2 regions of the Planococcus massiliensis genome follow, and region 2 is predicted to be linked to the other one. Evidence: a T-box and tRNA genes for the amino acid it is inferred to sense, from the RefSeq annotation. Region 2 holds a T-box; the other holds one or more tRNA genes.

Region 1 (14,409 bases), 2.2 Mb from region 2:
TCCTGTAAAGAAAAATGCAATTCCTTTCATAATTGCGATTACTGTGTTCATCACCGCAGCCAGCAATGATGGTTTGTTCCCGCCTTTTAATAATGTAAAAAATTCACTCATCCCAATTCCTCCTCAGCTGATCAATTCAATTTCCGCTTTCTCAACATGCTTTATTTTTAAAATCCTTTCATATAAAGCTACAGTTTCTGTCTCTTGCAAAAAAGAAGCGCGTATCGCAATTTCATGGCAAGGAAAATCTTCTTCTCTGTGTTGAAACAAAGACATAGCTTCTATAATAACGCCTTCTGACGTTATTTCTTTAATGGCCTCCTCAATATGGGAGGGGTCTGAAATGAAAATCTTGATATTCGCTTCTATTAACCGCAATCGCTTTGGCCCGAATTTGAAAAGAAGGGGAGGGACAACCTCGATTCCGATCAGGATAATCAGCACTGAAAATGCAGCTTCTACATAAAAACCTGCTGCTACGGCGATACCGATGCCGCCAGCACCCCAAATCATAGCAGCAGTAGTTAAACCAGAGATGGAATCATTGCCGCGTTTTAAAATAACGCCGGCACCAAGAAAACCGATTCCGGAAACAATCTGTGCAGCTAAACGCAACGGATCCATCGTGATATTAACATTCGCAAATTCACTCCCTTCTGCAAGATAAGCAGATTCAATTGATATGATGGTCAATAAGCAGCTGAATGTCGCGATGACGATGCTCGTCTTTAAGCCGACAGGTTTTCTTTTCAATTCTCGTTCAAGCCCAATAACTAAACTTAAAAGTGCGGCAACCAAAAGTTTGATAAAAGTTTCAAAGGAAGCGAGAGGAAGAAAGGTGAAAAAATCCATATCAGCACTCCTTTCAAATGATGGTTGATAAAGAAAGGGGGACATGTCACACTATTTAAAGTGTGAAACTTTGCATAAGCAATAGAGAGAAGAGGCGTCTTTATGGAAAAACCAGTTGTTCATCCTTTGATCCCAATCATCATTGGTGTATTCTCTGTCGCGCTGTCAGCGATTTTTGTAAAAATGACTTCTGCTGATTCAGGAGTCACTGCTTTTTATCGGATGCTTTTCTCCGTTCTACTTATGAGTCCGGTGTTCTTTATGAAATATACCCAGGAAATCAAGAAGCTAAGCAAAAAAGATTGGGCATTCACTTCAATAGCTGGGATTTTCTTAGCATTCCATTTCATTCTATGGTTTGAATCGTTGAATTACACCTCTGTTGCCAGTTCAACGGTTCTTGTTACCTTACAGCCTTTATTCGCATTCGCAGGAACCTATTTCTTTTTTAAAGAGAAGCTATCAGTTAAAACGCTCGTTTCTGGAGCAATCGCTGTACTCGGCAGTGTATTAATTGGCTATGGAGATTTTAAAATTAGCGGTTCCGCTTTATATGGAGATATATTAGCGTTGATTGCATGTGCCCTTATCACAGGTTACTTGCTATTTGGCCAGGATGTACGCCAAAGATTATCGCTCATCACCTATACTTTTGTTGTTTATAGCTTTAGTACAATAACATTGTTCTTCTATATAATTGCAAAAGGCGAATCTTTTGGCCCGTATCCTGCTTCCGAATGGATGTGGTTTTTACTTTTAGCGATTATTCCTAACTTACTTGGCCACACATTATTCAATTGGTCTTTGAAGTGGGTGAGTACGAACGTCATTTCGATCGCGATTCTTTTTGAGCCCGTGGGAGCTGCTATACTGGCTTATTTCATACTTGGAGAGCTATTAAGTTCTTCTCAAATTATAGGCGGAACAGTGGTATTATGCGGCATAATCTTATTCGTAGCAGACTACGGAAAAATAAAATCATTCTTTTTTAGAAAAAGGGGTTGATTTTCTGCGCTCGGCGGTTTATATTTATATATGTCCTTAAGACGACCGAAAAAATATTTTAAAATAGTATTGACAACAAGTCGGACCTAAGGTATATTAATAAAGTCGCCAATGAGTGCGGCGAACATGAACCTTGAAAACTGAACAGCAAAACGTCAATAAATTACTGATCAGGCTCAGCCAGATCGAAGCGAATCGCGCGCCTTTTCGGAGGCGGCGATGCGCCAGCAGTATTGAGCAATCAACACTACTCTATAATGGAGAGTTTGATCCTGGCTCAGGACGAACGCTGGCGGCGTGCCTAATACATGCAAGTCGAGCGGAACTGGGGGAGCTTGCTCCTTCCAGTTTAGCGGCGGACGGGTGAGTAACACGTGGGCAACCTGCCCTGCAGATCCCTCAAAGACGATGAGGTAGATAGGTTCGAGGTGGAAGCGTGGCGACACGTGCAGCTGACGAATACTAATCGATCGAGGACTTAACCAACTTTGTTTACGGAAACCAGCGGTTTCACCCGTTTCAATGTCGCCTATCCAGTTTTGAAAGAATAAGGCAAAAGTTTTTTTAAAAAAAGCTTGAAATACCGGTCAGAATTGGTATAATAAAACTTGTCTTTCAAAAACTAAAGAGTCCAGTGATGATGGCAAAGAGGCCACACCCGTTCCCATCCCGAACACGGAAGTTAAGCTCTTTTGCGCCGATGGTAGTTGGGGGTCTCCCCCTGTGAGAGTAGGACGTCGCTGGGCATACATACTGGAGGATTAGCTCAGCTGGGAGAGCATCTGCCTTACAAGCAGAGGGTCGGCGGTTCGATCCCGTCATCCTCCACCATTATTTTCTCTTTCGCCGGAGTAGCTCAACTGGTAGAGCAACTGACTTGTAATCAGTAGGTTGAGGGTTCAAGTCCTTTCTCCGGCACCACTTTTTGTGAGAGCCATTAGCTCAGTTGGTAGAGCATCTGACTTTTAATCAGAGGGTCGAAGGTTCGAATCCTTCATGGCTCACCATTTTAATTTCATTATTGCCACGCGGGTGTGGCGGAACTGGCAGACGCACTAGACTTAGGATCTAGCGCCTTCGGGCGTGGGGGTTCGACTCCCTTCACCCGCACCATTTTTGCGGAAGTAGTTCAGTGGTAGAACGCCACCTTGCCAAGGTGGAGGTCGCGGGTTCGACCCCCGTCTTCCGCTCCATTTTTTTGCAGCAATTCAAAGCCGACCCATGCCGGGGTGGCGGAACTGGCAGACGCACAGGACTTAAAATCCTGCGGTAGGTGACTACCGTACCGGTTCGATTCCGGTCCTCGGCACCATCTTTGTTTGCAGAAAAAAACCGTCAGGTTTTCATCATGAATAAGCGCCCGTAGCTCAATTGGATAGAGTACTTGACTACGAATCAAGCGGTTAGAGGTTCGAGTCCTCTCGGGCGCGCCATATTTTTATAAGAAGCATCTCAGTTCGGGAAGTAGCTCAGCTTGGTAGAGCACTTGGTTTGGGACCAAGGGGTCGCAGGTTCGAATCCTGTCTTCCCGACCATTCAATGGGGCCTTAGCTCAGCTGGGAGAGCGCCTGCCTTGCACGCAGGAGGTCAGCGGTTCGATCCCGCTAGGCTCCACCAACTATATATTTTAAAGATCCTGGCGGCGTAGCTCAGCTGGCTAGAGCGTACGGTTCATACCCGTAAGGTCGGGGGTTCGATCCCCTCTGCCGCCACTTTTTTAGGACCTTTAGCTCAGTTGGTTAGAGCAGACGGCTCATAACCGTCCGGTCGCAGGTTCGAGTCCTGCAAGGTCCACCATTTATCTATTATCACGGAGGAATACCCAAGTTTGGCTGAAGGGATCGGTCTTGAAAACCGACAGGGGAGTCAAATCCCGCGGGGGTTCGAATCCCTCTTCCTCCTCCATCTTTATAAAAAATGTGTGGACTATCCTTTTAAAAACTTCTATATAATAGAAGAAACTAGTAAGACTATCATTATCGCGGGGTAGAGCAGTTCGGTAGCTCGTCGGGCTCATAACCCGGAGGTCGCAGGTTCAAATCCTGCCCCCGCAACCAAATGGTCCCGTGGTGTAGCGGTTAACATGCCTGCCTGTCACGCAGGAGATCGCCGGTTCGATCCCGGTCGGGACCGCCATTTTTATCTTTCAAATGTGGGTCAGTAGCTCAGTTGGTAGAGCATTAGATTGAAGCTCTAAGTGTCGGCGGTTCGATTCCGTCCTGACCCACCATTTATGCGGGTGTAGTTTAGTGGTAAAACCTCAGCCTTCCAAGCTGATGATGAGGGTTCGATTCCCTTCACCCGCTCCATTATACATATGGGCCTATAGCTCAGCTGGTTAGAGCGCACGCCTGATAAGCGTGAGGTCGATGGTTCGAGTCCATTTAGGCCCACCATTCCGAAGTAGCTCAGTGGTAGAGCACCGCACTGTTAATGCGATGGTCGTAGGTTCGAATCCTACCTTCGGAGCCATACTGGGGAAGTACTCAAGTGGCTGAAGAGGCGCCCCTGCTAAGGGTGTAGGTCGGGAAACCGGCGCGAGGGTTCAAATCCCTCCTTCTCCGCCAGTAATTGGCCCCTTGGTCAAGCGGTTAAGACACCGCCCTTTCACGGCGGTAACACGGGTTCGAATCCCGTAGGGGTCATATAAAAGTGCCATGCATTCAATTGCATGGCACTTTTTCTTTTGTTCAAAACTTTACCTTAACGAATGGCTGTTTCTTTAGATGAAAAAAGAGGTTCTTCAATTAAGAAGAACCTCTTTTTTCTATAGTAGATGATGAATCAAGAGCCCAATCCCAAGCAGGAAGGCAAATAAAGTATTGGTAATTCCTGTTGCCTTCATTGCTGGCATAACTTCAAGCGGCGCAGTATAGCGTTTGAAAGTTTTCACAACATTGAATGCTTTAGGGGCACTTAGAAATACTAAAAGGGTCCACGGGGTTAAATCATTGAAAATCACTAAAGCCAAGATCCATAAATATGAAATAGCAAAGAATGAAGCCAGAATCATTACTCCGACCGGTCTGCCTGTCAGGATAACCAATGTCTTTCGGCCGCTTGCAGCATCTCCGACCATATCACGGATATTATTAGTCATCATGATCGCTGCAACTAATAAGGTGCTTGGTACGGCTAGCAATGATGCTTCTACTGTGACAGACATCGTTTGGATATAGAACGCAATAATTACAATTAAATAGCCCATAACGACTCCTGAGAACAATTCACCAAATGGGGTATAAGCAATAGGAAATGGGCCACCTGTATACAAATAGCCAATAGCCATCGCTGCACCGCCTACGACGAGCAGCCACCAACTGGTTTGAGAGCAAATCCAAATGCCGATAACAGCAGCGATTAGATAGAGAAGCAAAGCAAGTGATAAAACAGTTTTGGGTTTGACCCCGTTCCGGACAATAGCACCGCCGATACCGACAGATTTTTCATTATCCAATCCACGGGCAAAATCATAATATTCATTGAACATATTGGTTGCCGCTTGAATCAATAAACTCGCAATCAGCATGGCGAGAAATAATCCCCAATGGATATCGGTATAATTGATGGCGATCATGGTGCCTAAAAATACGGGAGCAAACGATGCGGTTAATGTATGTGGACGAGTTAATTGCCACCATACGCGCCAGCCGCTGTCTGCCTGAATGGAATGTGTCATGTTGTGTACCTCTCCTTTAATTCTTTCCACCCTTTATTGTACTTCAAATTCACGGTAAATACAGCATATGGTGTGCTGAAATTGGAAGAAAAGAGTATGATAGAGGGTAGAGATTTAAAAAGTGAACTATCACGTGTATTTTGCATTTAAATGAAAAACGGAGGTAATTTGATGAATTCACAGCAGTATTCATCGCCGGAAAATTTTACGGATACGCGTTACTTGGCGTATCGATTTTATACGGAAACGATTGAGGTATCCAGAATGTCGGCTTTGGCTTTTTTTGAAGCGGGTGAACAGCAGTTTAAAGGGAAACGGATGTTTTGGCAGAACCGGGAAAAGACGTTTACGTGGGTCGGTCTTGGACATGCGCATGTAATATCAGCCCATAGCCCGCACGGCCGCTTCGAGCAAATTAAAGAAGAGTGGCAAAGTTTATGCAAACAAATTGTCAATGAAGAGCGGGAAGTTCAGCCCATTCTTTTCGGCGGCTTCTCTTTCGATCCGTTAAATGAGAAAGATAGCGTATGGACAAAATTTCCAGAAGCCTATTTTGCTGTGCCGACTTTTCAAATGATTATTAAAGGTGAACGGGCATATGTCAGTATCCATCTCATCACAAAGGATAAAGATACGTTTACTGCTTTTGATGCATTGCGTAAAGAACGGGATCGATTAATCCATTCCGCTCAAGTATCAGAACTCAAAAAATACCGTAAACCGCTAGTCGTTAAACGGACAGAACTGAAAAAAGATGAATATCTTGATTCCATTAAAAAAGTGACGGCTGTTATTAAAGCGAAACAGGCGGAAAAAGTCGTAATTGCCCGAGCACTAAAGCTGAATTTTGATCAGCCTTTGGCACCGGCATCTGCTCTTTCCCAAGTTTCAGAAGAACAGCCGGAAAGTTTTCTTTTCGGAATGGAAGCTGAAAATCAGTTTTTCTTTGGGGCGACACCTGAACGATTGGTTAAAGTGGAGGACCGCCAAGCACTGTCAACTTGTTTAGCAGGATCGACTCCACGCGGCAAAACGGTAGAAATTGATGCCGCACTTGGCAATGAATTACTAAATGATAAGAAAAACCGTTCGGAGCATCAATTTGTCGTGAAGATGATCAGCCAGGTATTCGATGCACATAGTTCGAAGATGTTTGTGCCGAAAACGCCGAAGCTGATGAAAATACGGGATATCCAACACCTTTATACGCCAGTCGAAGGGGAGTTGAAAGATGGATCCAATCTATTGGATCTTGTACGGGATCTGCATCCGACGCCTGCTCTTGGAGGAGAACCGAAACAGGAGGCGATGAGTTTGATCCGCCAGTACGAAACGATGAACCGGGGCTATTATGCTGCTCCTGTTGGCTGGATCGATGCAAAAGGCGACGGCGAATTCGCTGTCGCAATCCGTTCAGCTTTGCTTGATGGAAAAGATGCTTATTTATATGCGGGTGGGGGAATAGTTGAAGATTCCCATCCGGAAGCAGAATATGACGAAACATGGGTTAAATTCAGACCGATGCTCCGTGTACTTGGAGGTCAAATGAGTGACGAATCGTAAATCATTAACAGAGTATGTATCAGCTTTTACCCATTCACTCGTCCATCTTGGAGTGAAAAATGTAGTTATCAGTCCAGGTTCCCGTTCGACGCCGCTTGCTTATGCGTGTATGAAACAGGAGGGCTTGACGGTTTACCGTCAAATCGATGAACGTTCAGCAGCTTATTTTGCTTTGGGGATGGCGAAAGCTTCCGGCAGTCCAGTGATGCTTCTTTGCACATCTGGAACTGCTGCAGCTAATTATTTTCCTGCCATTGTAGAAGCGTATTATGCACGAGTTCCTTTATTGGTAGTGACGGCTGACCGTCCGCACGAATTGCGCGAAGTGGGTGCGCCTCAAGCGATCAATCAAATCAATCTGTTTGGCTCCCATGTGAAGTGGTCAGCAGATTTGCCGATGCCGGAACCGGAAAATCAATTGAGTTTTCTTTCCCGGCATTTGCACCGTTCGATTGCCACAGCGAAAACGGCGCCAAAAGGCCCTGTACATTTAAATGTGCCATTCCGTGAACCATTGCGGATCGATTTTGAGCAAACCTATGAAAGCCCGGGAGAGATGATGCATTTTACCGGGGAGTTTGTCTTGAATGAAGAAACCAAAACGTTCCTTCAAAACCTAATGGCTAAAGAACGGGGCTTATTAGTAGTCGGTGAAATGACAGAGCGGATGCCTTCGGAATTTTGGAAGTTTGCTCGAGAATTAAATTGGCCGATTTTAGCTGATCCTTTATCCAATCTTCGTTCAGGGGTTAAGGCCGAGGACCGGCATTTAATCATTGATGCCTATGACGCTTTATTGAAGAATGGGGAATTTAAAGAAGCCGTGGTCCCTGATACAGTGATTCGGATTGGCCCGCAGCCAGTTTCGAAGCCGTTGACATTATTTTTGGCAAGCGTTAAACCGGAAACGTATGTTGTTTTTGATGAAAGTCCGATGATGCGCGATGCGCAGTCTGTTGTAACCCATCACATCCAAGCGCCTCCAACAGAATTATGGAAGCTTGGACTGGAGGCACGGCAGCAGCAGGGATTTACCGAGAAATGGCAGAAAGCATCGGCGCTGTATTGGGAAATTGTTGAGCAGCATTGCCAGGATGAAATGGATGAAGGGGTTCTTGCTAAAGTGCTGTTCGAAGAATTAGATGCTTGCGATTTGATCGTTGGCAGCAGTATGCCGATTCGGGATGTAGATACATTCTTCCGTACGAACGGGCGAGATGCCATGATTTATGCAAACAGGGGAGCTAACGGAATCGACGGAGTCGTTTCTACGGCATTCGGTGTACAGGCGGCTTCCAAACGCCCTGCTTATTTATTGATAGGCGATTTGTCGTTTTTGCATGATATGAATGGATTGATTGCATCTAAAATGCAAGAAACGGATTTGACAGTGGTCGTCATGAACAATGACGGCGGCGGAATTTTCTCTTATTTGCCTCAATCGGAAGAAGAGCGGCATTTTGAAGCGTTGTTTGGTACACCGACCGGCTTGAAATTTGAAGATGCAGCGCGCATGTACGATACAGAATATGCTGCTGTTCAAACAAAAGAGCAACTGGTCGAGGCGTTGCGACTGCCGAAAGAAAAACAAGTCAAAATCATCGAAGTCTTTACTGATCGACAGCAAAATGTGTTGAGCCACCGGAAACTATGGGATCGATTTAACGAGGAGCTGGCGAAGCAATGAAAATGAAAGTTAACGGCTTGGATTACCATGTGGAATTACGGAATGAAGGCCAGTCTCCGTCTATCGTTTTTCTGCACGGCTTTACAGGAAGCACCCAAACGTGGCGGAAGATAGCTGATAAGCTGCCGGACTATAAAATCGTTCTTGTGGATTTGCTGGGCCACGGCAAAACTGCGATTCCGGAAGATGCTTCCCGCTACGTCATGGAGCTGCAAGTCCGTGACTTAAATTCTTTGTTTATGGAACTTGGCTTAAAGGAATTTATTCTAGTCGGCTATTCAATGGGCGGCCGGACCGCTCTCGCTTATTCTGCTGCGTATCCGGAACGCTTGCAGGCGCTTGTTCTGGAAAGTGCATCGCCCGGACTTAAAACGGCTGAGGAGCAGTTAGAACGCCAACAGCGAGATAGTGAACTTGCGTTAAAGATTTTAGCGAATGGCATGCCGTCTTTCGTTGAGAAGTGGGAAAACATCCCTCTTTTTGACAGCCAAAAAAAACTGCCGAAAGAAATAAAGGAAGAAATCAAAAAAGAACGGCTGAGCCAACAGCCACTGGGACTTGCAAACAGCTTAATCGGTATGGGAACCGGCTCGCAGCCGTCTTATTGGAACCAGCTAAGAGGCATTCGTGTTCCGGTATTGCTGATCACGGGGAGCTTGGATTTGAAATTCCAAGGCATTGCTGACGAGATGAAAACGGCTTTTTGGCAGGCGGAGCATCAAATAGTCGATGCAGGACATGCAATTCACGTGGAAAAACCGGCTGAGTTTGCTACAATAGTAGATGAGTATTTGAGATTGAACATCCAAGGAGGAAAATCATGACTCGTGAATGGGTAACAGAACGTACATATGAAGACATCAAATATGAGACGTATAACGGCATTGCTAAAATTACCATCAACCGTCCGGAAGTGCGCAACGCATTCCGCCCGAAAACAGTGGAAGAAATGATCGATGCATTTTCTCGTGCACGCGACGATTCTAAAGTAGGCGTTATCGTCTTGACCGGCGAAGGCGAAAAAGCATTCTGCTCAGGCGGAGACCAAAGTGTACGCGGGCACGGGGGCTATGTAGGAGAAGATGAAATTCCACGTTTGAACGTATTGGACCTTCAACGTTTGATCCGTGTAATTCCAAAACCGGTCGTAGCAATGGTTTCAGGTTATGCAATCGGCGGCGGACATGTCTTGCACGTAGTCTGCGATTTGACGATTGCAGCTGACAATGCACGTTTCGGCCAAACAGGCCCACGCGTCGGTTCTTTTGACGCTGGATACGGTTCAGGCTATTTGGCACGTATCATCGGCCATAAGAAAGCGCGTGAAATTTGGTACCTATGCCGTCAATACGACGCACAGGAAGCATTGGATATGGGCTTGGTCAACACAGTCGTGCCATATGAGCAGCTTGAAGATGAAACGGTTAAATGGTGCGAGGAAATGCTCGAAATGAGCCCGACTGCACTTCGGTTTGTAAAAGCGGCGATGAACGCTGATACAGATGGCCTTGCTGGGCTTCAGCAAATGGCTGGAGATGCTACATTGCTTTATTACACAACAGACGAAGCGAAAGAAGGACGGGACGCGTTTAAAGAAAAACGCAAACCGGACTTCGGCCAATTCCCTCGTTTCCCTTGATCAACGAATATTCAAAAGCTGTCCTCTCAGGGGACAGCTTTTTTTAGAAAAATAAAACGCGGAACTGGGATTTCAGCTGTCTTACAAGAAAGGATTTTTATAATGACCTATCCAAACTGGCTGACTCAGCGCAGCCATTTAAGCGGCAGCCGTATGGCGCTGTCTTTTCATGATCAGCAATGGACTTTTTCTGAAGTCAATGAGTTAGCGCTTGAATATGCAGGAAAGCTGGCTTCTTTTGGCATCAACACGGATTCCCGTGTCGCCATTCTTGCGAAATCCACGCCTGATTTTGTTTTTATTATGTATGGATGCCTGCATGCCGGCTGCGAAATGGTGATGCTGAATGAGCGTTTGGCTCCAGCAGAATTGGCTTACCAGATTGAAGATTCTGCGGCCGATTTTGTTTTAGTAGACGATGTGCTGCAGGAGAAAATCGAAGAGCATGTACCGGTTTTATTCAGCAAAATCAAAGCAGCTGCTCCGTCCGACTGGGTGCCGGCGAGCGAATGGAAAAAAGATCGGACGATTTCGATCATGTATACCTCAGGGACGACGGGACATCCAAAAGGTGTCCGGCAAACGGCTGAAAACCACTTTTCGAGCGCTGTTTCGTCTGCATTGAATATCGGGATTGCGCCGGAAGATGTCTGGCTTTGCTCTGTGCCGCTGTTTCACATTAGCGGATTTTCCATATTGATGCGTTCACTGATTTACGGCATGGGCGTACGCTTGTATGAAAAATTCGATGCAGAGCGGAGTGTCGAAGAAATTTGCAACGGAACGGTGACACATGTGTCAGTGGTCAGTGTCACCTTAGAGCGCATCCTCCGCACGATTGAAGAGCGGGGAGCTACAGCTTCACCGAAATTTAAAGCCGTCCTGGCAGGAGGAGGCCCAGTGCCGGTTGCGTACATTCGACGTGCAGAGGAATTGCAGATTCCTGTCCTCCAGACATATGGAATGACAGAGACTTCCTCGCAAACGACGACGCTTCAGCCGGCTGATGCCGAGCGGAAAATCGGTTCATCCGGCAAACCGCTGTTTCTGTATCAAGTGAAAATAGAAGGGGCTGAGAACGCTGGTGAAGCCGGCGAAATTCTCATCCACGGGCCGCAAGTGACGCCTGGATATATTGGCCGCTTTTCGGAGCGGGAAGTGCAAGCCGACGGATGGCTTCATACAGGCGATATCGGCTATTTGGACGAAGAAGGATTTTTGTTTGTCGTAGATCGGCGTTCAGATTTAATTGTTTCCGGAGGCGAAAATGTCTATCCTGCTGAAATCGAGAAAGTGCTGCTCGCCCATCCAGCTGTCCGGGAGGCCGGGGTATGCGGTGCACCGGATGAAAAATGGGGAGAAGTGCCGGTGGCTTTTGTCGTTTTGAACAAACCGGCAGAGACTGAGGAGCTGCTCGCTTATTGCAAACAGCAAATCGCTTCCTATAAAACGCCAAAGCAATTGAAGCTCGTGGAATCGCTGCCGCGCAATGCTTCCAATAAACTCTTACGAAGAGAGCTGAAAACATGGTTGTAACGATCTCGGAAATCGGTTTATCATCGATTAAGCAGCCGTTGAAGCAGCCGTTTAAAACGTCTTTGCAGCGCGTAGAAGAGCGCGAAGTGATCCTGGTAAAAGTGCAGTCATCAGAAGGATTAGTGGGCTACGGGGAATGTGTAGCGTTCTCCACACCTTGGTATACAGAAGAAACTGTGGCCAGCTGCCGCTTTGTAATGGAAAATGTGCTGATTCCTTTATTGAAAGGCAAGGTGGTGGAGAGACCGGAAGAGATCCATCATCTTTTTAGCCGGGTAAAAGGCAATCGAATGGCGAAAGCGGCGATTGAAATGGCTATCTGGGACCTGTTTGCGAAGAAAAAAGATCTGCCGCTTTGGCAAATGGTCGGCGGGACCCGCGAGGCAATTCCAGCAGGAGTAGTGGTCGCGGCGGATGAGACGGAAATTTCTGATCAGGTAGAAGCGGTGGTTGAAAAAGGGTACAGCCGAGTTAAGATAAAAATTACTCCCTTCACCAATATAGAATTGCTTACAGGCATCGTTTCCCGTTATCCCGATACGCTGTTCTTCGCTGATGCAAACGGTGCATTTGATGAGCAGAGTTTCGAGCAGCTTAAACGGTTTGACCAAATCGGATTGACTTTGATTGAACAGCCGTTTGGGGAACAGGAGTGGCATTTGCATGCGAGAGCGAAGCGGGAAATGAAAACACCGATTTGTTTGGACGAAAGCATCACGTGTTTAGAAGACGTCGAGCGGGTGATTAATGAGCAAGCAGGCGACATCATTGTTTTGAAAATGGCCCGGCTCGGCGGCTGGAGCGAAACGCTGCGGATCGTCGAATTGTGCCGGCAGCATTCTATTGGGATGTGGGTGGGCGGCATGATTGAGTTCGGTGTGTCAAAAGCCCATAATCTCGCTCTTGCAGCACTTCCCGGAATTTCTTTGCCTGGCGATTTTTCAGATTCGGATCATTTCTGGAGACAAGACATTATTGAGCCTGGAATAAAAGTCAGGAATGGGAAAATTGCATTGAGCGAGAAACCGGGCATCGGCTATGCGGTCCGTTATTAAGCAAGCATGGATTCAACAGAATCCGTGCTTTTTTTTCAGGCTTTTGGAACCGTTTCAAGATTGAGGCGTATAAGATAATAGAAGAAAACCGATAAAAGGAGGCGCCAGATGTTCTTAAAAAGAGTCACATTGCTCCACGAAAAAATTGAAAATCGGGTGGAGTATCCGTTTACCATTCCTTCGATCAGTGGACTTGAGCAATTGGAATTAACAAGCTCGGTCACTTTTTTTGTCGGGGAAAACGGATCCGGAAAATCCACGCTGCTTGAAGCCATTGCTGATAAATGCGACTTCAATACAGCTGGCGGGGGCCGCAATAATATATACGATGTCCATGCTTCCCAGTCGGTATTGGGCGATTATATCCGTTTGTCCTGGCTTCCGAAAATCGGGAACGGCTTTTTCATGCGAGCGGAATCGTTCTACCATTTCGCGACACATATTGATGAAATGGCAAAAGAAGAAATGATTCCATACCGGGCATATGGAGGGAAATCCTTGCATGAGCAGTCTCACGGTGAATCGTTTTTGTCCCTATTCTTAAACCGCTTTAGCAGCGAAGCCATTTATTTACTGGATGAGCCGGAGGCGGCGCTTTCCCCTCAGCGGCAATTGATGTTTTTGCGGATTTTGCACGAATTGACGCAAGACGAAGAATGCCAATTTATTATTGCGACCCATTCTCCGATTTTGCTTGGATTCCCCGGAGCTCAAATTCTTAGCTTCGACCATGGAGAGATTCAAGAAATCCAATATGAAGAAACGGACCATTACCGCATCACGAAATCATTCTTGGACCATCGGGAACGGTTTTTAACAGAAATTACGGCAGATGAAGAAGAATGACAGCAAACGACCATAAAATCAATAAAAACATAAAAAAAGGCGGACTCCATACGGAATCCGTCTCTTTTATTGCAAAGCTGTTTTCAACGTTTCAAGATTTTTTTCCATCAAACTGAAATAGGTTTCTTCGTTGTCGATGTTTTCTTGGGTGAGAACGCCGAGATTGTTCAATTCAAGCGCTTCTGCACCGACTTCTTTCTGAATCACTTCCGTAAGATTCGACGACACGTTCTGTTCGAAAATGATGTGTTTGATGTTTTTCTCTTTTGCTAAATCAACAATTTCTGTCAGTTCTTTCTGCGATGGTTCATCTTGGCTGTTTAGACCGGCGATTGCGACTTGCTCCAATCCATATGGCTCCGCCATATAGCCGAATGCCGCATGGGAAACGAAGAAGGTTTTCTTGTCCACTTCTTCGGCCATTTTCGCAAAGGAGCGGTCTAATTCTTCCAGCTCAATTTTCAGATCGGCGTAATTGCTTTCGTAGATTTCCGAGTTTTCCGGATCTGCCTCCGCCAAGGAATCTTTGATCGATTCCGCTAATTTC
Region 2 (14,409 bases):
GACCTAAGTCGAGGCCGATAGGCGTAGACGATGGACAACAGGTTGATATTCCTGTACCACCTCCCCGCCGTTTGAGCAATGGGGGGACGCAGAAGGATAAGGCGAGCGCGCCGTTGGTTGTGCGCGTCCAAGCAGTGAGGCGTGGAATGAGGCAAATCCCATTCCTGATACGTTAAGCTGTGATGGCGAGAGGATTCATCCTCGAGTCCCTGATTTCACACTGCCAAGAAAAGCCTCTAGCGAGGCGGGAGGTGCCCGTACCGCAAACCGACACAGGTAGGCGAGAAGAGAATTCTAAGGTGAGCGAGTGAACTCTCGTTAAGGAACTCGGCAAAATGACCCCGTAACTTCGGGAGAAGGGGTGCTCTGGTAGGGTGAATAGCCCGAGAGAGCCGCAGTGAATAGGCCCAGGCGACTGTTTAGCAAAAACACAGGTCTCTGCAAAACCGTAAGGTGACGTATAGGGGCTGACGCCTGCCCGGTGCTGGAAGGTTAAGGGGAGTGCTTAGCGCAAGCGAAGGTGCGAACTGAAGCCCCAGTAAACGGCGGCCGTAACTATAACGGTCCTAAGGTAGCGAAATTCCTTGTCGGGTAAGTTCCGACCCGCACGAAAGGCGTAACGATCTGGGCACTGTCTCAACGAGAGACTCGGTGAAATTATAGTACCTGTGAAGATGCAGGTTACCCGCGACAGGACGGAAAGACCCCGTGGAGCTTTACTGTAGCCTGATATTGAATTTTGGTGCAACTTGTACAGGATAGGTAGGAGCCTTTGAGCCCGGAGCGCCAGCTTCGGAGGAGGCGTCGGTGGGATACTACCCTGGTTGTATTGAAATTCTAACCCACACCCCTGATCGGGGTGGGAGACAGTGTCAGGCGGGCAGTTTGACTGGGGCGGTCGCCTCCTAAAGAGTAACGGAGGCGCCCAAAGGTTCCCTCAGAATGGTTGGAAATCATTCGCAGAGTGTAAAGGCACAAGGGAGCTTGACTGCGAGACGTACAGGTCGAGCAGGGTCGAAAGACGGGCTTAGTGATCCGGTGGTTCCGCATGGAAGGGCCATCGCTCAACGGATAAAAGCTACCCCGGGGATAACAGGCTTATCTCCCCCAAGAGTCCACATCGACGGGGAGGTTTGGCACCTCGATGTCGGCTCATCGCATCCTGGGGCTGTAGTCGGTCCCAAGGGTTGGGCTGTTCGCCCATTAAAGCGGTACGCGAGCTGGGTTCAGAACGTCGTGAGACAGTTCGGTCCCTATCCGTCGCGGGCGCAGGAAATTTGAGAGGAGCTGTCCTTAGTACGAGAGGACCGGGATGGACACACCGCTGGTGTACCAGTTGTTCTGCCAAGGGCATCGCTGGGTAGCTATGTGTGGCCGGGATAAGTGCTGAAAGCATCTAAGCACGAAGCCCCCCTCAAGATGAGATTTCCCATTGCGCAAGCAAGTAAGATCCCTCAAAGACGATGAGGTAGATAGGTTCGAGGTGGAAGCGTGGCGACACGTGCAGCTGACGAATACTAATCGATCGAGGACTTAACCAACTTTGTTTACGGAAACCAGCGGTTTCACCCGTTTCAATGTCGCCTATCCAGTTTTGAGTGAACAAGTCGGTGGGGTAACCCTTATGGGAGCCAGCCGCCGAAGGTGGGACAGATGATTGGGGTGAAGTCGTAACAAGGTAGCCGTATCGGAAGGTGCGGCTGGATCACCTCCTTTCTAAGGATTTATTCGGAACCAAGAGCGCAGCTCTTGGGTTGACGTTTTGCGTTCAGTTTTGAAGGTTCACCTTCAGGCGAAAGCCGGGGGAACGTTCAAACTTGTTCTTTGAAAACTGGATAGAACGACATTGAAACAAAGTGAAACAAGCGATTTTCTGTAAGCACGATCCCAATTGGGATCAACTTTTTAACCAACCACTTGGTTAAGTTAGAAAGGGCGCACGGTGAATGCCTTGGCACTAGGAGCCGAAGAAGGACGGCACTAACACCGATATGCTTCGGGGAGCTGTAAGTGAGCTGTGATCCGGAGATTTCCGAATGGGGGAACCCACCGCCTTTAATGGGGCGGTATCCATGTGTGAATTCATAGCACATGAGAAGGCAGACCCAGGGAACTGAAACATCTAAGTACCTGGAGGAAGAGAAAGCAAATGCGATTCCCTGAGTAGCGGCGAGCGAAACGGGAACAGCCCAAACCAAGAGGCTTGCCTCTTGGGGTTGTAGGACACTCAATGTGGAGTTACAAAATCCGAATTTAAGCGAAGCGACCTGGAACGGTCCGCGGCACAAGGTAACAGCCCTGTAGCTGAAAAGTTCGGATCTCCCGAGTGGATCCTGAGTACGGCGGAACACGTGAAATTCCGTCGGAATCCGGGAGGACCATCTCCCAAGGCTAAATACTCCCTAGTGACCGATAGTGAACCAGTACCGTGAGGGAAAGGTGAAAAGCACCCCGGAAGGGGAGTGAAACAGATCCTGAAACCGTGTGCCTACAAGTAGTCAAAGCCCGTTTATGGGTGATGGCGTGCCTTTTGTAGAATGAACCGGCGAGTTACGATTGCATGCAAGGTTAAGCTGAGAAGGCGGAGCCGCAGCGAAAGCGAGTCTGAATAGGGCGCATGAGTATGCAGTTGTAGACCCGAAACCAGGTGATCTACCCATGTCCAGGGTGAAGGTAAGGTAACACTTACTGGAGGCCCGAACCCACGCACGTTGAAAAGTGCGGGGATGAGGTGTGGGTAGCGGAGAAATTCCAATCGAACCTGGAGATAGCTGGTTCTCTCCGAAATAGCTTTAGGGCTAGCCTCAATCTTTGAGAATCCTGGAGGTAGAGCACTGTTTGGACTAGGGGCCCATCCCGGGTTACCGAATTCAGACAAACTCCGAATGCCAGTGATTTATGATTGGGAGTCAGACTGCGAGTGATAAGATCCGTAGTCAAGAGGGAAACAGCCCAGACCACCAGCTAAGGTCCCCAAATATCCGTTAAGTGGAAAAGGATGTGGCGTTGCTTAGACAACCAGGATGTTGGCTTAGAAGCAGCCATCATTTAAAGAGTGCGTAATAGCTCACTGGTCGAGTGACACTGCGCCGAAAATGTACCGGGGCTAAACGGATTACCGAAGCTGTGGATGGACCTCGTCTGAGGTCCGTGGTAGGAGAGCGTTCTAAGGGCGTTGAAGTCAGACCGGAAGGACTGGTGGAGCGCTTAGAAGTGAGAATGCCGGTATGAGTAACGAAAGACGGGTGAGAATCCCGTCCACCGAATGCCTAAGGTTTCCTGAGGAAGGCTCGTCCGCTCAGGGTCAGTCGGGACCTAAGTCGAGGCCGATAGGCGTAGACGATGGACAACAGGTTGATATTCCTGTACCACCTCCCCGCCGTTTGAGCAATGGGGGGACGCAGAAGGATAAGGCGAGCGCGCCGTTGGTTGTGCGCGTCCAAGCAGTGAGGCGTGGAATGAGGCAAATCCCATTCCTGATACGTTAAGCTGTGATGGCGAGAGGATTCATCCTCGAGTCCCTGATTTCACACTGCCAAGAAAAGCCTCTAGCGAGGCGGGAGGTGCCCGTACCGCAAACCGACACAGGTAGGCGAGAAGAGAATTCTAAGGTGAGCGAGTGAACTCTCGTTAAGGAACTCGGCAAAATGACCCCGTAACTTCGGGAGAAGGGGTGCTCTGGTAGGGTGAATAGCCCGAGAGAGCCGCAGTGAATAGGCCCAGGCGACTGTTTAGCAAAAACACAGGTCTCTGCAAAACCGTAAGGTGACGTATAGGGGCTGACGCCTGCCCGGTGCTGGAAGGTTAAGGGGAGTGCTTAGCGCAAGCGAAGGTGCGAACTGAAGCCCCAGTAAACGGCGGCCGTAACTATAACGGTCCTAAGGTAGCGAAATTCCTTGTCGGGTAAGTTCCGACCCGCACGAAAGGCGTAACGATCTGGGCACTGTCTCAACGAGAGACTCGGTGAAATTATAGTACCTGTGAAGATGCAGGTTACCCGCGACAGGACGGAAAGACCCCGTGGAGCTTTACTGTAGCCTGATATTGAATTTTGGTGCAACTTGTACAGGATAGGTAGGAGCCTTTGAGCCCGGAGCGCCAGCTTCGGAGGAGGCGTCGGTGGGATACTACCCTGGTTGTATTGAAATTCTAACCCACACCCCTGATCGGGGTGGGAGACAGTGTCAGGCGGGCAGTTTGACTGGGGCGGTCGCCTCCTAAAGAGTAACGGAGGCGCCCAAAGGTTCCCTCAGAATGGTTGGAAATCATTCGCAGAGTGTAAAGGCACAAGGGAGCTTGACTGCGAGACGTACAGGTCGAGCAGGGTCGAAAGACGGGCTTAGTGATCCGGTGGTTCCGCATGGAAGGGCCATCGCTCAACGGATAAAAGCTACCCCGGGGATAACAGGCTTATCTCCCCCAAGAGTCCACATCGACGGGGAGGTTTGGCACCTCGATGTCGGCTCATCGCATCCTGGGGCTGTAGTCGGTCCCAAGGGTTGGGCTGTTCGCCCATTAAAGCGGTACGCGAGCTGGGTTCAGAACGTCGTGAGACAGTTCGGTCCCTATCCGTCGCGGGCGCAGGAAATTTGAGAGGAGCTGTCCTTAGTACGAGAGGACCGGGATGGACACACCGCTGGTGTACCAGTTGTTCTGCCAAGGGCATCGCTGGGTAGCTATGTGTGGCCGGGATAAGTGCTGAAAGCATCTAAGCACGAAGCCCCCCTCAAGATGAGATTTCCCATTGCGCAAGCAAGTAAGATCCCTCAAAGACGATGAGGTAGATAGGTTCGAGGTGGAAGCGTGGCGACACGTGCAGCTGACGAATACTAATCGATCGAGGACTTAACCAACTTTGTTTACGGAAACCGTTCCCATCCCGAACACGGAAGTTAAGCTCTTTTGCGCCGATGGTAGTTGGGGGTTTCCCCCTGTGAGAGTAGGACGTCGCTGGGCCCTGAATCAGTCGTTACCGTAGCCGGTAACGGCTTTTTTGTTATTAATCAAATTTTTTGTCACTCACTATTTTTGGATAAACTCTAAAAGAAACTGAAAAGACAAATAAAAATGAGTGTAGTTTATCAATTTGAAACCTTGAAGCCTAGCCTAATGGAAGAATGGAATTCTACTAAATTTCTGATCTATAAAGAAGGCAAGGAGGTTAAACAATATGCTTCGCCAACTTCTCCACTAAAAATGGAAGAAGAAATCAAAAAATGCTTTCATCAAGAAGTCCGAATACTTTTTCTTCTTCGGGTTTCCTTGACACTGCATAGCGGCGCTGATAACCTTACAATAATATTTAAAAGGAAGCAGGAGGCGGGTCCATAATGTGGGAGTCTAAATTTGTAAAAGAAGGTTTAACGTTCGATGATGTATTGCTTGTGCCAGCTCGATCAGAAGTATTGCCGAAAGACGTAAGTTTATCGGTGGAATTAACTTCTACGATCAAGCTGAATATACCGATCATCAGTGCCGGCATGGATACTGTAACAGAGGCGAAGATGGCTATTTCAATGGCACGTCAAGGCGGATTAGGGATTATCCATAAAAACATGAGCATCGAAGAACAAGCGGAACAAGTAACTACTGTAAAACGTTCTGAAAATGGTGTTATTACCGATCCTTTCTTCTTAACTCCAACGCATCAAGTGTTTGATGCGGAACATTTGATGGGGAAATACCGTATTTCAGGGGTGCCGATTGTAAACAATGAAGAAGAGCAGAAATTGGTAGGAATTATCACAAACCGGGATCTGCGTTTCATCCAAGATTATTCTTTGCAGATCAATGAAGTGATGACGAGGGAAAAATTAGTGACGGCTCCAGTGGGCACTACGCTGGAAGATGCGGAAAAAATCCTTCAGCAGTATAAAATTGAAAAATTGCCGATTGTGGACAACGATGGCGTATTAAAAGGCCTAATCACAATCAAGGATATCGAGAAAGTCATTGAATTCCCAATCGCTGCTAAAGATGCACACGGACGCTTGCTTGTTGGCGCTGCTGTTGGCGTTACTTCCGATACGATGAAACGCGTAGAGCAATTAGTGAAAGCATCTGTTGACGTAATCGTCTTAGATACAGCGCATGGGCATTCCAAAGGTGTTCTAGATATGGTGCAGCAAATCCGTCAAATGTATCCGGATCTGGCCATCATTGCAGGAAATGTAGCAACTGCAGAAGGCACAAAAGCATTGATTGAAGCAGGAGCTGACGTCGTTAAAGTGGGGATCGGACCAGGTTCGATTTGTACAACACGCGTGGTTGCTGGTGTAGGGGTCCCTCAAATCACTGCTGTTTACGATTGTGCAACAGAAGCACGCAAACACGGCAAAGCGATTATCGCCGATGGCGGCATCAAGTATTCTGGCGATATTATCAAAGCATTGGCTGCTGGCGGCCATGTCGTGATGTTAGGAAGCTTGCTCGCGGGTACGACTGAAAGCCCTGGGGAAACTGAAATTTTCCAAGGACGCCGTTTCAAGACTTACCGCGGAATGGGTTCCATCGCATCGATGGAAAAAGGTTCGAAAGACCGCTACTTCCAAGATGATGCCAAAAAATTGGTTCCAGAAGGCATCGAAGGTCGTCTGCCATATAAAGGGCCTTTATCAGATACAATCCATCAGTTGCTAGGAGGCATTCGTGCGGGCATGGGGTATTGCGGAACAAAAGATTTGCAGACCTTGCGCGAAGAAGCTCAATTTATCCGTATGACTGGCGCTGGATTGCGTGAAAGCCATCCGCATGATGTTCAAATCACAAAAGAGTCACCTAACTATTCCATTTCGTAATAAGTAAACCTTTCAGCACCCTTTTTCGTCTAATTTTAGGCGCAAAGGGTGCTTTTTACATGTTTTTGTTTCAGGACCAATATAATATGATAGAATAGCATGGGTAAACTTATAGATGGAGGTATTTATACAGGTGAAGAATGTTTTAAAAATGACGATGTTGCTTACTGTAATGGCTGTTTTCTTAACGACAATTATCATTCCGCAGCAAGCTAAAGCGGAGAATTCATTGAATATAATGGCGGATGCTGCAATTTTGGTTGATGCTGAGACAGGGAAAATATTATACGAACAAAATTCTGAAGCACCGCTTGGAATTGCCAGTATGACAAAGATGATGACAGAGTATTTATTGTTTGAAGCGATTGAAGAAGGCCGCATTACTTGGGATCAGGAATACAAAGTGACGGACTATACTTACAAAATATCCCAGGACTTGCGTTTGAGCAATGTTCCTTTGCGCAAAGATGAAAGCTACACGATCCAAGAACTTTATGAAGCAATGGCGATCTATTCTGCGAATGCAGCAACGATCGGAATTGCGGAAACAATTGCAGGTACAGAAGGCGAATTCGTTCGATTGATGAATGAAAAAGCCGCTGAGTTCGGTTTGAAAGATACAAAATTCGTCAATTCGACAGGCTTGAGCAATAAAGACTTGATGGGGATGCAGCCGGAAGGTACAGGCCCTACAGATGAAAACGTCATGCCGGCTCGGTCGGTCGCTCTTTTAGCGAAAACTTTGTTGGACACGTATCCTGAAGTTTTAGAAACAACGAAGATTCCCCAAAAAGTTTTCCGTGAAGGCACGGATGATGCAACGAACATGGAAAACTGGAATTCGATGCTTCCTGGTTTAATCTATGAATACGAAGGTGTAGACGGCCTGAAAACAGGAACGACGGATTTTGCAGGACACAGTTTTACCGGTACAGCGAAACGTGGAGACACGCGCCTTATTGCCGTTGTGATGAAAGCTGTGGATAGCGAAGGCGTCGGTTCTTACAAAGCCCGTTTTGATGCAACACGTGCCTTATTTGATTTCGGTTTCGGCCAATTCACGACTGAAGAAATCGTGCCAGCCGGCTATCAGTTTGAAGGAAAAGAAACTTTGCCTGTCACAAAAGGCAAGGAAGACAAAGTAAATATTGCGGTCAAAGAACCGATTAAGATGTTGATCCGCACAGTAGACAAAGATTCTTACAAGCCGGAATTGGTGATCGATGAATCTGTGCTGGCTGACGGAGAAATGGAAGCTGGCGTTGATAAAGACAAAGTGGTCGGCTCGGTTAAAGTGGCAAAAACGGAAGGCACCGATTATGGCTACCTGGATGGAAAAAATGCTGGAGCTGAAGTCGTTACAACTGAAAAAGTAGAGCGCGCCAACTGGTTCTCTCTATCGATGCAAGCAGTCGGAAGCTTCTTCTCTACTATGTGGGTTGGAGCCGTTGATTTCGTTACAGGTTTATTCTAATCAAAAGCAGTTCCCCTTCTAAATAAGGGAACTGCTTTTTTGTGCTTTTAAAGGGGATCGATTCCCCAGCAGTGCATTAATTTGGCAATGCCTTGTTCAATTTCCGCTTCTGATAAGCCGCCAAAACCGAGGACAATCTTTGGCGGGGTAAGTGTTCGTCCAAAAATATCGTAGGATTCCAAGCCGAAGACCCGGATTTTGTGCTGTTTGGCCAGCTCAAGCAACTCTTTTTCGGAGAAGGGGGTCTCGATGGTCAATACGATGTGCATGCCTGCCTGTTCGCCCGAAACTGTAACTGCCGGTGCATACGGAGCCAACGCGGAAGTCAGCTGTTCTAATTTTTTTTTATAAAGTTTCCGCATGCGATTCAAGTGGCGCGAAAAATGGCCCTCTTTCATAAATTCAGCGACGATTTGCTGATCGGTGCGCGGAACGGAAGAGGAATAATGAAGAAACGTCTGCTGATACGCGGCAAGCAGCCGTTTCGGCAGCACCATGTAAGCGATGCGCAAGGAAGGCATCAACGATTTGGAAAAGGTGCTGAGGTAGATGACCCGGCCGCTCAAATCCATGCTTTGCAAGGCAGGGATGGGGCGGCTTGTGTAACGGAATTCACTGTCGTAATCGTCTTCGATAATGAACCGTTCCGTTTTCGCTGCCGCCCAGTTCAATAATTGGGCCCGTTTCGCTGCACTCAAGACCGAACCGCTCGGAAATTGGTGGGAAGGCGTCACGTAAGCGACATCCACAGCGGAATTTTCTAATTCGCTAATATCAATGCCGTCTTCTTCAACCGCAATCGGCACGGCTTTCCGGTCATAGTGGGCAAAAATGGTGTGCGTGAGCGGGTATCCTGGATTTTCAAAGCCATAGACGACATGTTTATCCAGCAGCCGGATCAACAGCGGCATCAATTGCTCGGTACCGGAGCCGATAATAAGTTGGTCTTTATCGCAGACGACCCCTCTCGATTGAAATAAATAACGGGCAATTTCCTGGCGGAGCTCCTCATCTCCTTGCGGATGGCCGGAAAGAAGCAGTTCGTGGTTGCTCTCGTCCATCACTTCTTTGGCGATTTTTCGCCACGCCGCAAATGGAAAGGACTGTGTATCAATTTTTCCGGAGTTGAAATCATATTGATACACGAAATGCTCTCTCTGAACCGGCTCTTCCTGCGGGAGGTCGAGATAAGCCAGTTCTTCAATGGCTTGGGCATAATAGCCTTTCCGGTCCCGCGCTTCAATAAACCCCTCAGCGACAAGCTGTCCATACGCCAGTTCAACGGTCGTTTGGCTAATGTCCAGAAAATCGGAAAGCTTGCGCTTGCTGGGCAATTTGACGCCGACCGAAATTTTGCCGCTGATGATGGCTTGTTTGATTTCTTCGTAAAGCTGTTTGTATAAAGGAATGGCACCGTCGCGTTTAAGTTGAAACATCAGCATGTCCATAAGATTCTCCTATCTGACCTTACGAATTTATATGAAACTGGTTCTTTTTATATGGTCACTCTTTATTATACTGAAGGTGTAAAGAAAAGAGGAGGGAATTTGGAATGAGTGAACAAGGAACTAATCGCGTTAAACGCGGCATGGCCGAAATGCAAAAAGGCGGCGTTATCATGGATGTGGTCAACGCGGACCAAGCACGGATTGCGGAAGCTGCAGGTGCTACCGCTGTCATGGCATTAGAACGCGTGCCTTCAGATATCCGGAGAGACGGCGGCGTTGCCCGGATGGCGGATCCGCGCATTACCGAAGAAGTGATGAAGGCGGTCTCGATCCCGGTGATGGCCAAAGCGCGTATTGGCCATATTGTGGAAGCTCGTGTGCTGGAAGCGATGGGCGTTGACTACATTGATGAAAGCGAAGTATTGACGCCGGCAGATGAAGAATTCCATTTGTTAAAAAATACATATACGGTGCCATTTGTCTGCGGCTGCCGCAATTTAGGCGAAGCCGCACGCCGCATTGGCGAAGGAGCCTCCATGCTCCGGACAAAAGGCGAACCGGGAACGGGCAATATCGTCGAAGCAGTGCGCCATTTGCGGCAAGTGAATGCAGAGGTGCGCAAAGTGGTGGCCATGAGCGAAGACGAATTGATGACGGAAGCGCGGAACTTAGGGGCTTCGTATGAATTTTTGAAAGAAGTAAAAGAATTAGGGCGTTTGCCGGTCGTGAATTTTGCGGCAGGCGGTGTGGCAACGCCAGCGGATGCCGCATTGATGATGGAACTGGGAGCCGATGGGGTGTTTGTCGGATCCGGCATCTTCAAATCGGAAAATCCTGAAAAATTTGCCCGTGCCATCGTTGAAGCCACGACTCATTACCAGGACTACCGATTGATCGCGGAGCTTTCAAAAGACCTGGGCATCGCAATGAAAGGAATTGAAATTTCCACCATCGCTGCGGGAGAACGCATGCAAGAGCGGGGCTGGTAAGATGAAACGCATCGGAGTCTTGGCGCTGCAAGGAGCGGTCCGTGAGCATATGCGGTCAATTGAAGCCTGCAAGGCGGAAGCTGTTGCGGTAAAGCGCCCAAAAGATTTAGAAGGATTAGACGCGCTGATTTTGCCTGGCGGCGAAAGCACTGCGATTCGCCGGTCCATTGATCGCTGCGGCTTGTTGGAGCCGTTGCGGGAGTTTGCAGAAACCGGCAAACCACTGTTTGGCACATGCGCCGGGTTGATTTTATTGGCAGGTGCGGTGGTTGGATACGAAGAGCCGCATCTCGGGGTGATGGACGTGGTGGTAGCGCGCAATTCGTTTGGCCGTCAAGTGGACAGTTTTGAAGCAGCGCTCTCGATCAAAGGAATGGCCGGCGCTTTTGAAGCGGTGTTCATCCGTGCACCCCATATCGTCCGTGCCGGCCCATCGGTTGAAGTGCTGTGTGAACATGAGGGGAAAATCGTCATGGCGCGGAGCGGGCAGTTTCTTGGCTGCTCGTTCCATCCCGAATTGACCGATGACCACCGGATCATGGAATACTTTCTGAACATGGTTCCTCCCGCCGCGGAAGCTCTCTTGCCAAACGATTCAATTTATAGTAAAGTATGATTAATTTAAAAGTAGAAACGTTGATGGGAACTAGTAGGACGTCTGTTTTTCCAAAGAGAGCCGGTGGTTGGTGCGAACCGGTGAAAAGCGCGTGTGAATCCACCCCTGAGTTGCATGGCGACAGAAGCCATTGCCGGTTTAAAGGCCGTTATGTAATGAAGAGGACTGGCTTTTGCCGGTCAATCAGGGTGGCAACGCGGGTAGCTCTCGTCCCTTTTACCAAGGGATGGGGGCTATTTTTGTTGCCTTTTTTCCATGGACCGAAAATTTAGAGGAGGAATTTACATGTTAGACATTAAGTATGTACGTGCGAATTTTGAAGAAGTGAAAACGAAACTGGCGAAGCGCGGGGAAGACATTTCCGTGCTGGACGATTTTGAAACAGTGGATGCCAAACGCCGTGAATTGATTGCGCAAACAGAGAAGTTGAAAGCAGAGCGCAACGAAGCTTCTCAAAACATTGCCCTCATGAAGCGCAATAAAGAAAACGCAGACGAAGCAATTGCCAAAATGCGCGAAGTCGGCGACCAGATCAAAGTGATTGACGATGAATTGCGTGAAGTGGAAGAGCGTCTGAATTACATCATGATGCGTGTGCCGAACATTCCGCATGACAGCGTGCCGGTCGGCGATTCTGAAGACGACAACGTGGAAATCCGTACATGGGGAACAAAGCCGGAATTCGCCTTTGAAGCGAAGCCGCACTGGGACCTGGGGACAGATTTGAACATCATCGATTTTGAACGTGCAGCAAAAGTAACGGGCAGCCGTTTTGTCTTTTACCGCGGGCTAGGGGCACGCCTTGAACGCGCACTGATCAACTTCATGATGGACCTTCACCAGGAAGAGCATGGGTACGAGGAAATGCTGCCGCCGTATATGGTCAATCGCGACAGCTTGACCGGTACCGGCCAATTGCCGAAATTCGAAGAAGATGCGTTCTTGATTGAAAAAGAGGATTACTTCATGATTCCGACATCTGAAGTGCCGGTAACGAACTTCTACCGCGACGAAATCCTATCAGCGGACATGCTGCCGCAAGCCTTTGCTTCATATAGCGCGAATTTCCGCTCTGAAGCCGGTTCTGCGGGGCGTGACACACGCGGGTTAATCAGACAGCACCAATTCAATAAAGTCGAGCTGGTGCGCTTTGTGAAGCCGGAAGATTCATATGATGAATTGGAGAAACTGACAGGGCACGCGGAAAAAGTGCTGCAGCTTCTTGGCCTTCCTTACCGCGTCTTGAAAATGTGCACGGCCGACCTTGGTTTCACTGCTGCGAAGAAATACGACATCGAAGTATGGATTCCGAGCCAGGAAATGTACCGCGAAATTTCTTCTTGCAGCAATTTTGAAGATTTCCAGGCTCGCCGTGCGAACGTCAAATTCCGCCGCGAAGCAAATGGCAAGCCGGAATTTGTCCACACGTTAAACGGCAGCGGCTTGGCGATCGGCCGCACCGTAGCCGCCTTGCTTGAAAACTGCCAGCAGGAAGACGGCACCATCTTGATTCCTGAAGTGCTGCGTCCTTACATGGGCGGCAAAGAAATCATCCAATAAACTAAATGAGAAGAGCCTGGAAATAGATTGTTTCCAGGCTCTTTATTTTGGTGAAAGCGGGTAAAGAAAGGGAAACGCTAATCGAAAGGAAGGATGGAAGTGGAACAGGTCTCTTTTGAATACGTCAAAACGAACGGCATTACCTTGCATACGGCAGTGGCAGGTCCGGAAAACGGACCGCTTGTCGTGCTGCTGCACGGCTTCCCGGAATTCTGGTATGGCTGGATCCATCAAATCGAACCGCTGGCAGCGAAAGGCTACCGCGTCGTCGTGCCCGACCAGCGCGGCTATAATTTGAGCGACAAACCGGCAGGCATCGAAAACTATACATTGGATTTATTGCGCGATGATATTGTCGGGTTGATCGAGGGGTTTGAACGAACAAGCGCTACCATTATCGGCCACGATTGGGGAGGTGCAGTCGCCTGGCATTTGGCTGCCACTAAGCCTCAATATGTGGATCAGCTCATCGCCGTCAACATTCCGCATCCAAAGGCGATGCCGCGGGTCATGAAGAAAAATCCGGCGCAATGGGTGAAGAGTTCCTATATCGCTTTTTTCCAAATGCCGGAGCTTCCAGAGAAAACATTGGCAGCGGACTATTTTAAAACAATGGTCAGCAGTTTAGTATCGACGAGCCGGCCAAACACGTTCTCGGAAGAGGAGATTTCCGCTTATCAATCCGCTTGGGCGCAGCCAGGGGCATTGACCGCGATGCTCAATTGGTACCGGGCGATCCGAAAAGGCAGCATGCTGCAGACGCCTGAAGAAAAAATTGGCGTGCCGGTGCGGATCATCTGGGGGTTAGGGGATCAATTTCTATCTCCGATGCTTGCAAAAGAAAGCCTGAATTTCTGCCGCGACAGCGAATTGGTTTTTGTCGGCGAGGCTACCCACTGGGTGCATCATGAACAGGCTTATATCGTGAACAAGTTAATTGCACAGTTTTTAAGCGAGAAAAAAGCGGAAGCGCCTTTACAATAGGGACTCCCGCTTTTTCTTCTTTTTGTTCTCCCGGAGGGCCCGGAAGAAATTCGTCAATAGCTGGCCGCATTCTTCTGCCAAGACGTTTTCCGTCACGTCGCATTGATGGTTAAAGCGCTCATCGTTCAATAGCCGGTAGAGGGAATCAACGCTGCCCGCTTTCACATCGCGTGCCCCGTAAATAACGCGCGGAATGCGCGACTGCAGAATGGCCCCTGCACACATCGGACAAGGCTCTAACGTTACGTAAAGCTGGGTATTTTCCAATCGCCAGCTGCCGAGTTTCTGGCAGGCTTCCTGGATGGCCAATAATTCGGCATGAGTCACGGCGTTTTGCGTCGTCTCCCGAAGGTTATGGGCCCGTGCAATCACTTCCCCGTCCCGGACGATGACTGCCCCAATCGGCACTTCCCCTTTTGCTGCTGCTTTTTCCGCTTCTTCCATTGCCAATTGCATGTAAAAATGATCTAATTCGCTGCCATTCATCAAACATCGCTCCTTAGGGATAGTGTAGCATTTTTTTGCCATTTTAAAACCGCTT

The links. A T-box is a leader RNA that pairs with one kind of tRNA and senses whether it is charged. The one in region 2 lies ahead of serS (serine--tRNA ligase), so its partner is inferred to be a tRNA-Ser.
Region 1: it encodes a tRNA-Ser, which carries the amino acid that the T-box ahead of serS (serine--tRNA ligase) is inferred to sense. The anticodon was not compared.

What each region holds. Positions count from the first base shown of each region.
Region 1 is NZ_CCXS01000001.1:2,222,588-2,236,996, reverse strand. Features, by position in the region: gene BN1080_RS11140 (cation diffusion facilitator family transporter) at 1-111, opposite strand, end outside; gene BN1080_RS11135 (MgtC/SapB family protein) at 124-852, opposite strand; gene BN1080_RS11130 (DMT family transporter) at 955-1,857, shown strand; rRNA gene rrf (5S ribosomal RNA) at 2,488-2,603, shown strand; tRNA gene BN1080_RS11120 (tRNA-Val) at 2,613-2,688, shown strand; tRNA gene BN1080_RS11115 (tRNA-Thr) at 2,703-2,778, shown strand; tRNA gene BN1080_RS11110 (tRNA-Lys) at 2,789-2,864, shown strand; tRNA gene BN1080_RS11105 (tRNA-Leu) at 2,886-2,970, shown strand; tRNA gene BN1080_RS11100 (tRNA-Gly) at 2,976-3,050, shown strand; tRNA gene BN1080_RS11095 (tRNA-Leu) at 3,081-3,169, shown strand; tRNA gene BN1080_RS11090 (tRNA-Arg) at 3,214-3,290, shown strand; tRNA gene BN1080_RS11085 (tRNA-Pro) at 3,316-3,392, shown strand; tRNA gene BN1080_RS11080 (tRNA-Ala) at 3,399-3,474, shown strand; tRNA gene BN1080_RS11075 (tRNA-Met) at 3,496-3,569, shown strand; tRNA gene BN1080_RS11070 (tRNA-Ile) at 3,578-3,654, shown strand; tRNA gene BN1080_RS11065 (tRNA-Ser) at 3,670-3,762, shown strand; tRNA gene BN1080_RS11060 (tRNA-Met) at 3,838-3,914, shown strand; tRNA gene BN1080_RS11055 (tRNA-Asp) at 3,918-3,993, shown strand; tRNA gene BN1080_RS11050 (tRNA-Phe) at 4,012-4,087, shown strand; tRNA gene BN1080_RS11045 (tRNA-Gly) at 4,093-4,166, shown strand; tRNA gene BN1080_RS11040 (tRNA-Ile) at 4,177-4,253, shown strand; tRNA gene BN1080_RS11035 (tRNA-Asn) at 4,255-4,329, shown strand; tRNA gene BN1080_RS11030 (tRNA-Ser) at 4,334-4,424, shown strand; tRNA gene BN1080_RS11025 (tRNA-Glu) at 4,431-4,502, shown strand; gene BN1080_RS11020 (1,4-dihydroxy-2-naphthoate polyprenyltransferase) at 4,625-5,536, opposite strand; gene BN1080_RS11015 (isochorismate synthase) at 5,708-7,099, shown strand; gene menD (2-succinyl-5-enolpyruvyl-6-hydroxy-3-cyclohexene-1-carboxylic-acid synthase) at 7,086-8,786, shown strand; gene menH (2-succinyl-6-hydroxy-2,4-cyclohexadiene-1-carboxylate synthase) at 8,783-9,610, shown strand; gene menB (1,4-dihydroxy-2-naphthoyl-CoA synthase) at 9,607-10,425, shown strand; gene BN1080_RS10995 (o-succinylbenzoate--CoA ligase) at 10,528-11,961, shown strand; gene menC (o-succinylbenzoate synthase) at 11,952-13,016, shown strand; gene BN1080_RS10985 (AAA family ATPase) at 13,125-13,862, shown strand; gene BN1080_RS10980 (metal ABC transporter solute-binding protein, Zn/Mn family) at 13,929-14,409, opposite strand, start outside.
Region 2 is NZ_CCXS01000001.1:61,524-75,932, reverse strand. Features, by position in the region: rRNA gene BN1080_RS00355 (23S ribosomal RNA) at 1-1,541, shown strand, start outside; gene BN1080_RS00340 (hypothetical protein) at 5,110-5,331, shown strand; gene guaB (IMP dehydrogenase) at 5,331-6,797, shown strand; gene BN1080_RS00330 (serine hydrolase) at 6,913-8,271, shown strand; gene pdxR (MocR-like pyridoxine biosynthesis transcription factor PdxR) at 8,319-9,719, opposite strand; gene pdxS (pyridoxal 5'-phosphate synthase lyase subunit PdxS) at 9,824-10,708, shown strand; gene pdxT (pyridoxal 5'-phosphate synthase glutaminase subunit PdxT) at 10,710-11,324, shown strand; T-box leader at 11,336-11,542, shown strand; gene serS (serine--tRNA ligase) at 11,610-12,884, shown strand; gene BN1080_RS00305 (alpha/beta fold hydrolase) at 12,984-13,868, shown strand; gene tadA (tRNA adenosine(34) deaminase TadA) at 13,860-14,354, opposite strand.